DNA from 3 places in the Psychrobacillus sp. FSL H8-0483 genome. Region 1 is predicted to be linked to each of the others. Evidence: riboswitches for the same ligand, from Rfam matches in the RefSeq annotation. Region 1 holds a riboswitch; each other region holds the start of a gene.
The links. A riboswitch is a leader RNA that binds a small molecule or an ion and turns the genes downstream of it on or off. The one in region 1 is predicted to bind thiamine pyrophosphate.
Positions count from the first base shown of each region.

Region 2: linked by a shared signal. The riboswitch ahead of tenA (thiaminase II) and the one ahead of MHB48_RS01160 (YkoF family thiamine/hydroxymethylpyrimidine-binding protein) in region 1 are both predicted to bind thiamine pyrophosphate.
Region 3: linked by a shared signal. The riboswitch ahead of thiT (energy-coupled thiamine transporter ThiT) and the one ahead of MHB48_RS01160 (YkoF family thiamine/hydroxymethylpyrimidine-binding protein) in region 1 are both predicted to bind thiamine pyrophosphate.

Region 1 covers NZ_CP152052.1:223,638-227,518, forward strand. The annotation lists gene MHB48_RS01150 (ABC transporter ATP-binding protein) at 1-845, opposite strand, end outside; gene MHB48_RS01155 (ECF transporter S component) at 805-1,386, opposite strand; gene MHB48_RS01160 (YkoF family thiamine/hydroxymethylpyrimidine-binding protein) at 1,388-1,969, opposite strand; TPP riboswitch at 2,048-2,155, opposite strand; gene MHB48_RS01165 (D-glycerate dehydrogenase) at 2,279-3,238, shown strand; gene MHB48_RS01170 (hypothetical protein) at 3,297-3,881, opposite strand, start outside.
Region 2 covers NZ_CP152052.1:3,497,150-3,501,030, reverse strand. The annotation lists gene rlmD (23S rRNA (uracil(1939)-C(5))-methyltransferase RlmD) at 485-1,855, shown strand; TPP riboswitch at 2,205-2,302, shown strand; TPP riboswitch at 2,361-2,458, shown strand; gene tenA (thiaminase II) at 2,531-3,220, shown strand; gene thiM (hydroxyethylthiazole kinase) at 3,201-3,881, shown strand, end outside.
Region 3 covers NZ_CP152052.1:3,399,574-3,403,454, forward strand. The annotation lists gene MHB48_RS16595 (tryptophan-rich sensory protein) at 1-352, shown strand, start outside; gene map (type I methionyl aminopeptidase) at 374-1,123, opposite strand; gene thiT (energy-coupled thiamine transporter ThiT) at 1,171-1,752, opposite strand; TPP riboswitch at 1,815-1,906, opposite strand; gene MHB48_RS16610 (M20/M25/M40 family metallo-hydrolase) at 2,010-3,074, shown strand; gene MHB48_RS16615 (DUF4870 domain-containing protein) at 3,131-3,466, shown strand; gene MHB48_RS16620 (hypothetical protein) at 3,530-3,628, shown strand.

The DNA.
Region 1 (3,881 bases):
CCATTTGAACCGGCAAGCACGGTTATTTCACCACGATTTAACGTAAAATTAGTTTCTTGCAAGAAGATCTTTGCTTGTACTTTATGAACGACAAGCGAAGTATTTTCTTGTTTCGTGCTATTCCGTTTTTCTATAGTAGAAGCAATCTCCGTTTGATTTAACGATATGCTTCTTTCAAAAAAATCTCCCCAGATATCCAATCGATGCTCAATAGCAACAACGGTCATTGCTCGTTTTTTCTGCAACCTATCCAACCAATTCACATATTTCTTTGCAGTATATGGATCTAAATGCGCAAGTGGCTCATCTAGTAACAAAACCTCTGGATTCATAATCAGTGCACAGGCAGTAGCAATTCGTTGTTTTTGACCGCCAGATAGCTGCTGAATAACTGCATGACGAAACTCGCTTAAGTCCGTTAAAACCAACACTTCGCATATTCTTTTGTCCATTTCTTCTCTTGGGACGTGTAAATTTTCTAGTGTAAAAGCTAGCTCTTCTTCTACCGTCTGCATGCAAAACTGTGCATCGGGATCCTGAAACACAGTCGCTACCCTGTGATTTATTTCTCCAGGAACGAACGACAAACTATCCTGTCCAAACAATTTTACGGAACCAGACAAAACACCATCGCAGTTATCAGGATACAAGCGATTACACAAATAAAGTAACGTCGTTTTTCCGCAACCACTAGGTCCAGTGATGACCACACGTTCACCACGCTGAATAGAAAAGGAGAAATCCTCCAATATCCATTTCTCCTCATCTGGATAACGAAAACTTACCTGTTCAAAATGGATGACATCATGCACGAACATCACCTTTTTTAGGACGTGAAATTGCATAGCCTCTTAGCGACCCAGTCGCAAGCAATCCGTCGGCAATCCCTTTTCCGCCAACACCTGCAAGTAAAGCTCCACTCAAAATTCGAATACCTAACATGAGCGCGACATAACCAGTACTATACACCGTAAATCCACCTAACAAGTACCCGTAGACAAAGCTAAATAACGATGATCCAACACCAGCTAGCATCAATACCCACAGATCAAAGCGTTTATAACGAGTTGCAGCAAATACGGCCTCGGCACCTAAACCTTGGATAACTCCTGAAAGTATTAACCTCGGACCAACTGCATTTCCAAGCAACACTTCAATAGCCGCTGCAATCGTTTCTGAAATCACCGCCGCACCAGGCTTGCGAATAATATACATACAAATAATCGATACGATAAACCAGATGCCGAAAATCCATTCATACGCAATTGGCCCAATAAAACCTGCCCAAATATTCCCGACATGTAAGAATAGTAGATACACGATTCCAAACACGGCTGCAAATAAAGACATGAGTACAATCTCTTTTAACTTCCAAGATTTCAACATATTAAAGACCTCCGTGCGAAGGACTATTTATACTCATCGAAACCGTCATCACTAAATGCTTATGTTCTTCTGAGCGGGCATGCGTAAATGTCTCTTCATAAAATGCAAACACGTCATGAATATCGCCGTGAATACCACTTGCATAGTGCATGGAATCATTGAAAACACCACGCTCCTTCGCACGATCTACTTCTCGGTAAATAATGTCCATATAATTTTGATTATTCATCGGATAAAGTGCAAATTGGGAAGACACGTATTGCTTTGTCATATCTTTATTCGCTACTTCATCTCCTTTGTCTAAATATACATCTCCGGCTGTATCACCAGGACAACCCGCAGAAAATGTACCAGATAACGCAATGTGCACGCCAGTCTTGGCAGCGTGCAACGTGATTGCCTTTGCCACATTAAACACATGTACTTGCTTCCCTCGAATTACTGTGGATACGTCATCTGTATGCATCCATACATTCGTCGTATCCGTATCTTGAAGTGCTCCTTTAATGACGGAAATAAAATCATTGGTCATCGGATGTAACGAAAAACGAAATCCGACGATTGGGCTTAAACCACATTGCATCATAAAACCTCCTAAATTTTTTCATAAAAAAAGACCACATCCGTGAAGATGCAGCCACTTATCCAATATAAAAAAATTCGGAAAGTCACTGCACTTCCTCACGCAGGTATTATCCTGATCGAGTAATAAGGGATCGGAGCTAAAAAGCTCTCATCACAGCCAAAGTGGGCACCCCTAGTGCAGAAAACGGTATGTAGTTTTTTTAATGTGCCCCCAGTATACCCTACGAAATTAGCATTGTAAATGCAGTTGCAAAATTTCATACTTTCGTCCATGCTTAAGCTATCAGAATATTTGGAGGTTACAAATTTGAAAAAAATATTAATTACGCGCAAATTACCAGATGAAGTTGTGAACCCATTAAGGGAAAAATTTGAAGTAAAGATGTGGCATAGTGATGATGTGCAAATGACTTATGAGGAGTTAAAGTTAGAAGCAAAAGATGCTCATGCAATTTGGACTATGCTTTCTGATAAATTGGATCGAGCACTTATTGAAAGTTTGCCAAATTTAAAATTGATTAGTAATTTAGGGGTTGGATACAATAATATCGATGTTGACGCAGCAAAAGAGCATGGAATTATCGTAACAAATACTCCAGGAGTTTTAACAGAAACTACTGCAGATTTAACATTTTCTTTACTTCTAGCTACTGCTCGTCGTGTAATGGAGGCAGAACGTGATCTTCGTGCAGGTAAGTGGAAGTCACGGTCACCAATGCAGTATACAGGGATGGATGTTTTTGGTGCAACCCTTGGTATCATTGGAATGGGGAGAATCGGAGAAGCCGTTGCAAGGCGTGCAAAAGGTTTTGATATGAATGTTCTTTACCATAATCGAACAAGAAAAATGGAATCCGAAGAAAAGTACGGTTTTACGTATGCAGAATTAGATACATTGCTGAAGGAATCAGATTTCATCGTTCTGTTAACGCCATTAACACCTGAAACGAAGGGATTAATTGCAGAACGTGAACTAGAATTGATGAAAGAAACCGCTGCAATCATTAATGTTGCGCGTGGTGGAGTCATTGACGAACAAGCCCTATACGAAGCATTAACGACAAATAAAATCTGGGCTGCTGGTCTAGATGTATTCGAAGTGGAACCAGTTCCTTTAGACCACCCATTACTCACATTACCGAATGTTACTGTGCTACCGCATATCGGAAGTGCAACCATCCGTACGAGAATTGCTATGATGCAAATGAATGCTGACGATATTGAAGCAGTTTTGGAGAATAAAGAGCCAGAGAATAGAGTAGTATAAAAAATACCAGATCAGAGCTATTTCCATTTCTCTGATCTGGTATTTCGTTGTTCTTATATTATTTAGTCACTAAGGATACATCACTTGCTGTAGCCCAATCGTTCATTGGAACCACAATATATGTTGCACCGGGCTTTAATGTATTGTCTTTAACATCAAAGATACCAACTGCACCTTTACGAGAAGAGAAGCGATATTGTGCTTGAATCTTGCTTCCATCTTCAGCTTGTAATTCTACGCTTCGACCTGCAAGTAATTCCATACCAGGATCTTTATCTAATGTTAATTGGAATGATTTATCATCAATTGCTTCTGCTGATTTGACTGTCAACGGAGCAATCTCTTTCGTTTCGAAGGTTGGATTTTTAATTGTTGCCCAATCAGATGACACAGTATATGTTGTACCAGGTGTTAAAGTTTGTCCTTCTGATAAACGGAATTTTGGTGCTTGTCTACCATCTGCTGCTTGGGTAAAGGGTACATAATTCGCTGTAATTTCTTCTCCATTATCTGCTGTAATTAATACTGTACGATCTCGTAAAGAAGATATCACTTGATATTGGTTTCCATTGTCATCTTTATTTTCGTCATCTACTTGAAAAGAAAGATCACCTCTACCGGCCTTATATGCTTCAATAATATT
Region 2 (3,881 bases), 860 kb from region 1:
CGTTGAGGCCCACAGGATGTGTGTCATGCAATCGTTGCCGCAAAAGTTATTTTGCGACGAGCTTTGCGCAGGAGCACAGAACTTTTGCGCAGGAGCAGGACGCGGCGAACTTAGATTGCCTTCCTTTCGAGGTGGCGTTCTTAGCCTTTGTTCCTTTTTTCGTTCCTGTGGGGCCTTCAGCTCATGCACCTACCGCTTTGCTTTCGGTGCAGAAAACATCTGATATTCCCGCTGGAGTCGCCGTCTTCCACTACAATCAATTGCCTACAAAAAACAGGTGAAGAAAAGACTCGTTTTTCTTCACCTGCTTCAATTTATGGGCTTATTGGACAGCCCCTCTTTTTGCTGAAATTTGGGTTAGTTGAAAAAATGATTTTTCTACAGTCGCTACATGGTATATATAGATTATCATGGACATACTTCATTTTAAACAGGCGCTTATTTTTGCTATAATGAAACAATCAAATAGGAACGGAGCAATAAAGTGAATAGACCAGTAACGAAAAATGATCGAATTACAGTTCATATAGAAGATTTAACACACGATGGAGCAGGAGTTGCCAAGGTCGACGGATATCCGCTATTCATTCAAGGTGGTTTACCGAACGAAACAGCAGAAGTCCATGTATTAAAAACATTAAAAAACTACGGCTTCGCAAAATTAATGAACATAGTGGAGCCATCTCCATTTCGTGTAGAAGCTCCATGCCCAGTATTTGCAGAGTGTGGTGGTTGTCAACTTCAGCATATGACATACGAAGGCCAACTCAAATGGAAAGAGAGCATGGTACGAAATGTCATGCAGCGTATAGGGAAAATTGATGCGCCAGTGTTACCTGTAAAAGGGATGGAGAAACCATGGGAATATCGCAACAAATCACAGATTCCGTTCAGCCTAGAAGATGGACAAGTTCTTGCTGGCTTCTATCAAACGAAATCACATCGCATTGCAGATACAAATACATGTTTAATTCAAACAGATGAAGCAGATCGTTTACTACGTGCGGTGAAAGAAAAAGCATTAGAGCTCGATTTGATTCCTTATAATGAAGAAACGAGAAAAGGTCAGCTTCGTCATCTTGTCGTACGGAAAGGTCGCGCAACAGGGGAAGTAATGGTTGTGCTGGTTACCAAACATCCGAAGTTATCGAAAAAAGATGCCATCATTGACCTTATACGAGAAGTAGAGCCAAATGTTGTTTCTATTATCCAAAACGTAAATACGCGCAATACAAATGTTATTTTCGGAGATGACACGAATGTCCTATGGGGCAAGGCAGTAATTGAAGATCTAATTGGAGATATTCGATTTGAAATATCTGCTCGTTCGTTCTATCAAGTGAACCCTGAACAAACAGAAGTACTATATAAACAAGCACTCGATTATGCACAGCTTTCTGGAGAAGAAACGGTAATCGACGCTTACTGCGGTATTGGAACGATTTCTTTATTCCTTGCGCAAAAAGCAAAACAAGTGCTTGGTGTGGAAATCGTTCCACAAGCGATTGAAGATGCGAAACGCAATGCCGAATTGAATGGCTTCAACAACACATTCTTCGAGGCAGGTCCTGCAGAAGAAGTCATTCCAAAATGGTATAAAGAAGGCAAGACAGCGGATGTACTAGTAGTAGATCCACCAAGAAAAGGTTGTGACGAAGCACTACTTCAAACAATCTTGGAACAAAAACCGAAGCGCGTTGTATACGTTTCCTGTAACCCAGCAACACTTGCGAGAGATCTACGCATCTTAGAAGATGGTGGCTACAAAACGCAAGAAGTTCAGCCGGTTGATATGTTCCCACAGACGACTCATGTTGAGTGTGTCTCGCAACTCATTTTAAAAGAAGACAACTAACGAATCGTTAGTTGTCTTTATCTTTATATAAAGTTTTATGCCACTTCTAAGGGATTGACGAAGGTATAGTGTATATGGATTTTACCTTCTTGTGTACAAGTAATCCGCTCAACTAATGGATGAAGAATTTGCGGTGTCAGCTTATCTAATGAAAGAATATCTTTTAACTTTTTGCCGATAGAAAGTGCAAAATAGCCATCTATCCGAAAAAATTTCAAATAGATGGCTATTTTTCGTGCGTACCGAAAAGGTGTGATTTTTTTTATTTTGGGTTTACACTGAAATTTAAATATCTTTCAATATTTATCTTGTTTGCCCTGGTGCTTTAAGCTAAACTTAGTGTAATTAAATGAATTTGCAGGGGGACACGTTTGTGTTGAGAAGGTTAAACCTGACCCTTAGAACCTGACCGTTAATACGGACGTAGGGAGCAAAGTACACTATCATCAATATGTACTTATTCGGCTCCGCGTATTTTTTACGTGGGGCCTTTCTTTTGCAAATACTTTAATTGCGGGGGGACACATTGTGTTGAGAAGGTTAAAACCTGACCCTTAGAACCTGACAGTTAACACTGGCGTAGGGAGCAATCATGGGTGTAGTCTACACTTTTTGGGCGTCTCTACTAGAGGCGCCTTTTTTGCGCTTACGTCCACCAATTAAGGAGGACAAAGAATGGAGTTTTGTGAAAAAGTTAGACAGGAAACGCAATTTTATTGGGAGGCTAGTTTTAACCATCCGTTTGTGCAAGGTATTGCAGATGGCAGTTTACCACTCGAAAAGTTCAAGTTTTATATGCTACAGGATGCGTATTATTTAAAGCATTACACAAAAGTCTTAACTTTAGCAGCAGCAAAGGCAACAAATGACGAGGACATTCAATACTTTTTAAACACGGCGAGATTTATACATGAAGCAGAGCTTGAACTTCACCGTACAACTTTTCAAGATTTAGGTGTAACAACTGTAGAAATCGAAAATTTTGAGGTGGCACCAGCTGCTTATAATTATGTGAGTCATATGTACAATGCTGTACATAATGGCGATGTAGCAGAAGCATTTGCTGCCATGTTACCTTGCCCGTGGCTCTATCAAGAAATTGGCCAAAAGCTTAAGTATGCTCGTCCCAATGTACCGCTGTATGAACAATGGATTGCATTATATGCATCTGACGAAATGCTTCAATCGATCGAAAAGCAAAAGTCGATGTTAAATCGTTTTGCGAAGGAACAGCCAATGAAACAAAAGGTTTTAAAGGCACATTTTGAAAAAAGTTGTTATTACGAGTGGATGTTTTGGGAAATGCCATGGACGATGCAAACTTGGACACAAGGGGTGTATATGAATGAGCCTACAAAAAATTAATCTACAAAAACCTTTAGTGCATTGTATAACCAACTATGTCGTGGCCAATTTTACAGCAAATGGCTTACTTACAATAGGAGCTTCTCCTGTGATGGCCGATGCAGTTGAAGAAGCAGCGGAAATGGCATCAAAATCGAATGCGCTTTTACTAAATATCGGCACATTAAATGAACAGACAATAAAATCAATGATTCTAGCAGGGATCAGTGCGAATGCGAAGAACATTCCTATAGTTTTTGATCCCGTTGGTGCAGGAGCAACAAATTTTCGTTTACAAACAACAATGGATTTATTACAACATCTTAAAATTAATTTAATTCGTTGTAATGTTGGAGAACTCGCTGCTATAGCAGGTATTTCTTGGCTAGCGAAAGGCGTCGATAGTGGCGTTGGTGAACTTGATGTAGCTGAAACGGCTATGCGTGTTGCAAACAAATATAACTGTCTTGTGATTGTGACAGGTGAGCAAGATGTGATTACAGATGGGAACAGATTAGAATGGATCGTTGGTGGTCATGAAAAGGTAACGAAAATAACAGGAAGTGGCTGTCTATTAAGTGCCTTTTGTGCAGCAGAACTCGCAAGCTGTGAAAATGCATTCGAAGATCTTGCGAGTCTACTTCGCGATTATAAGCAAGCTAGTTTAAATGCATATTCAACG
Region 3 (3,881 bases), 960 kb from region 1:
AGAAGAAGAAAACTGGAAGAGTAGAGTACCTATTTCTATTTACTTAGGTTGGACTTTTGTTGCTACAATTACCAATCTTGACTTTGTTTTAACCTATTATGAGTTTGGTGGATTTGGAATGACGACATCACTATGGGTTGTTATTTTCATGACCATAGCTACAGCCATCGCTCTTCATTTCCGCTATCATTACAATGATCGGGCTATTGTCCTCGTTTTCATCTGGGCTTTTATTGGAATTGCTGCTCGTCACAAATTTGATGATTTATTAATTACATCGGCTTCTTTATTCTTAAGTAGTGTACTCCTAGTAGGAATATTAGTTATCAAAAAAACGCCTTCGAAACGTTAAAGTTCGAAGGCGTTTTTCTATTTAATCTAATTTTGTTAATAAAATCGGAGCTTCTTTTGTAACGATAATCGTGTGCTCAATTTGCGCAACTAATGATTTATCTGGTGTTACAAATGTCCAGCCATCTCCCGATTCGACAATATGCTCTGCTTTTTCAGAGATAAAAGGCTCTACTGCAAGTACCATGCCCTCTTTTAAAATCGTCGGATCCCAAGCATCGTAGTAATTCAAAACATGCTGAGGTGCTTCATGTAGGGATTTCCCAATTCCATGACCAGTTAGATTCATGATTACATGCAAACCATTATCCTTCGCTTCTCTTGCAACAGCTTTCCCGATTTGATTTAAACGGGCACCTGCTTTTACTTTTAACATCGCACGATTAAATGCACTCTCTGCTACTGCACATAATTTTTCTTTTTCCGGATAACCTTCTCCAACGACAAAAGAAATACCTGTATCTGCAAAATACCCATCCAAAGAACCTGATACATCAATATTAACCATATCGCCTTCTTTAATAACACGTGAACCTGGAATACCATGTGCCACTTCTTCGTTCACACTAATACAAGTATATCCTGGGAAATCATATTCTCCCATAGGTCCTGAAATCGCGCCATTTTCTTTGAAGAGCTTGCCACCGATTTCATCGATTTCTTTAGTTGTGATACCAGGTTTAGTTGCAGCTTTCATTACGTCTCGAACTTCCGCAACAATACGCCCTATTTTTTTTAACGCCTCTAACTCTTCATTTGTTTGTACAATCATCTTATAAGATCCCTTCTTCACTTAACTGTACAATAATCATATCATATTTATGCTTTATTCGGCAGTACAAGGCGTGGAGCTTTTACAAACAAAATCACACAGATAAATGCCGCCAGTAAAAATACTGGAATCATATAGGTAGAATTATATATTAGCGAATATAAAATTACATTTTGATCACCAGCAAATTCTCCAAAGAACAGTATTCCAGAAAGTACATGTGCAAGGTAACGAAGAAATGCTGCAATGAATGCCCCAGTAATTACAGCAGTAGCCATCTTCATCTTATCCTTCTGTTCAAACGCTTTCATAAATGCAGGTCTTAATAATCCAGCAAATCCTGCTACCATAAATGCAATAAAGTAGTCAATTGCTACTTGTATAATAACGATTTCAAATGACAACGGTGCAGCATAAAAACGCCCTGTAACTACTTGTAGTAATCCAATTAAAAAACCAGTAATAAGGCCAGCTACTATTCCACGACGAAAAGCTATTAATATAACTGGAACAAGTACAAAGGTAACAGTCCCACCTTGTGGCATTCCAAATCCTAACATATCTAATACATATCCAAGTGCTGCAAAAATAGCTATTTCCACCAATAACAATACACGTTGATTTTTCATTGTAATCTCCTTTTTTGACCACAAAAAAACGACACCGGGATAGACCCAGACATCGCGCGATTGTCAGTTTCCATCCACATCCCTACGCAAGCATGAACTTACAGGTTCTAAGGGTACTATCTCAGCCGCTTAAGCGACGCCCCTTGTGGTTATGAATTATTTAGTTCGAGTTCATTGTAGCTGAATGAAGTAAGCAATGCAACCCCTTATGTTATCATTGTAATAATATTGGGAATTTAATATAAGGGGTGTTTGGAATGATTAACTTATTGAAAAATCTAATTCGCATAAAGAGTGACGACGTACAAGGAGCAAACGAAGCACTATTATTTTGTAAAGCATGGCTCGAGGAAAGAGAAATCGTTCCAATAATATATGAGCATGAATCTCAGCTTATGCTTATTGCGGAGATAGGAAGCGGTGACGAATGTATCGTTTGGAATGGTCATGTGGATGTAGTCCCTGGAAATCCAACACAATTTCAACCATATGTAGAGGGAGATTATTTATATGGACGTGGCTCTGCAGATATGAAAGCTGGGGTAGCTGCTATGATGGATGCATTTTATGAGCTCTCCAAAAATCCTCTGAAGTTATCCAAAAAAATTCAACTTCATCTAGTAACAGATGAAGAAACAGGCGGAAATACTTCTCACTATCTAGTAAGCAAAGGTTATAACGGTAATTTTGTTATTTGCGGAGAGCCTACGCATTTACATATCGGACTTCAAGCAAAAGGGATTATACAATTAGATATCGTGCTTAAAGGAAAATCCAGTCATGGAAGTCGTCCTTGGGAAGGGGTCAATGCAATTGAAAAAGCATTTGCATTTGATCAAGAAATGCGAAAACTATCCTTTTTAACGGCAAGTAGTGCGTTTTATGATTATCCCTCACTAAATTTGGCAAAAATACATGCAGGAGACCGTTATAATGTTGTTCCAGATAAATGTGTACTAAGCTATGACATTCGCTATGTTCCAGGACAAAATCAAGATGCTATTATTGATGAGATACAAAATGCTGCTAATCATTTTTTTGAAAGTGAAGTGGTTATTCATTCTACTGCTCCTGCAGTAACGACAGAGGATAATAATAGCTATGTAGAAAAGCTACAAGGCATTACTTCTAAAATTATGGACAGACCTACTAATCTATTTGGGCAGCATGGTTCAGCGGATACTCGTTTCTATGCAGAGCAAGGTGCTGGTGCAATTGAGTTTGGACCAAGCGGAGCAGATTGGCATGGAGAAAATGAATATGTGTCTATTTCTTCAGTGGAAAAATATAAGAACATCTTAGTTTCTTTTGCGTTAGCATGAAACTATCAATGCCCGTATATATAGTAAATCACAAGCTAGAAAGGAGATTTATTTGAATGAATAACAACAAATTACTAAGCGCACTATCTTATTTTAGTGTACTATTTGCGCCATTTATACTTCCCATCATTGTTTATTTTATTACACAAGAAAAAGAAGTAAAGTATCATGCGAAAAAGTCATTAATCTCACATGTTGTCCCAGTTATTCTCCTTATTATTTTATTTATAAGTATATTTGCAAACTTTTTCCCATTATTTAATGCTCTACCGTATGAAGAACCTTCATTATGGACAGTATCCGCACCGATATTATTTATTTTCTTGTATATGATTGTTTATATAATCATTCTCATATGGAACATTATTCAAGGCATTAAAGTGTTACGATAATGTTTATTCATATGTAATTGAGGGAATAAAATAATATAGAGATTTAAACGAGGAGCGATAGCAATGAAAGTAAAAAACTTAGTTAAAATTGCGATTAAATGGGCACCAATTGTGTATCCGATCGTTCGTAAAGTATTAAAATCTAAAAAAACGGTAAAATAAAAAAGCGCTAATCAATATGTATCTTACACGGAATAAAGTATAGTTGATTTCCGCTATAGGCGGACGCTTTCCGCGGGGTGAGCGATAAGCCATCACCGCCGCTATGCGTCGTTTGTGATGTCTTATCTGTCTCACTCATCCCGCTGGAGTCGCCGCCTGCCGCTTCAATCAACAAAGTAATAAATGTTCGTAATTGAATGACAAAGTACTATTTATAAAATTAACTCAGTTATCAACTTATTAGAGGGTTTTT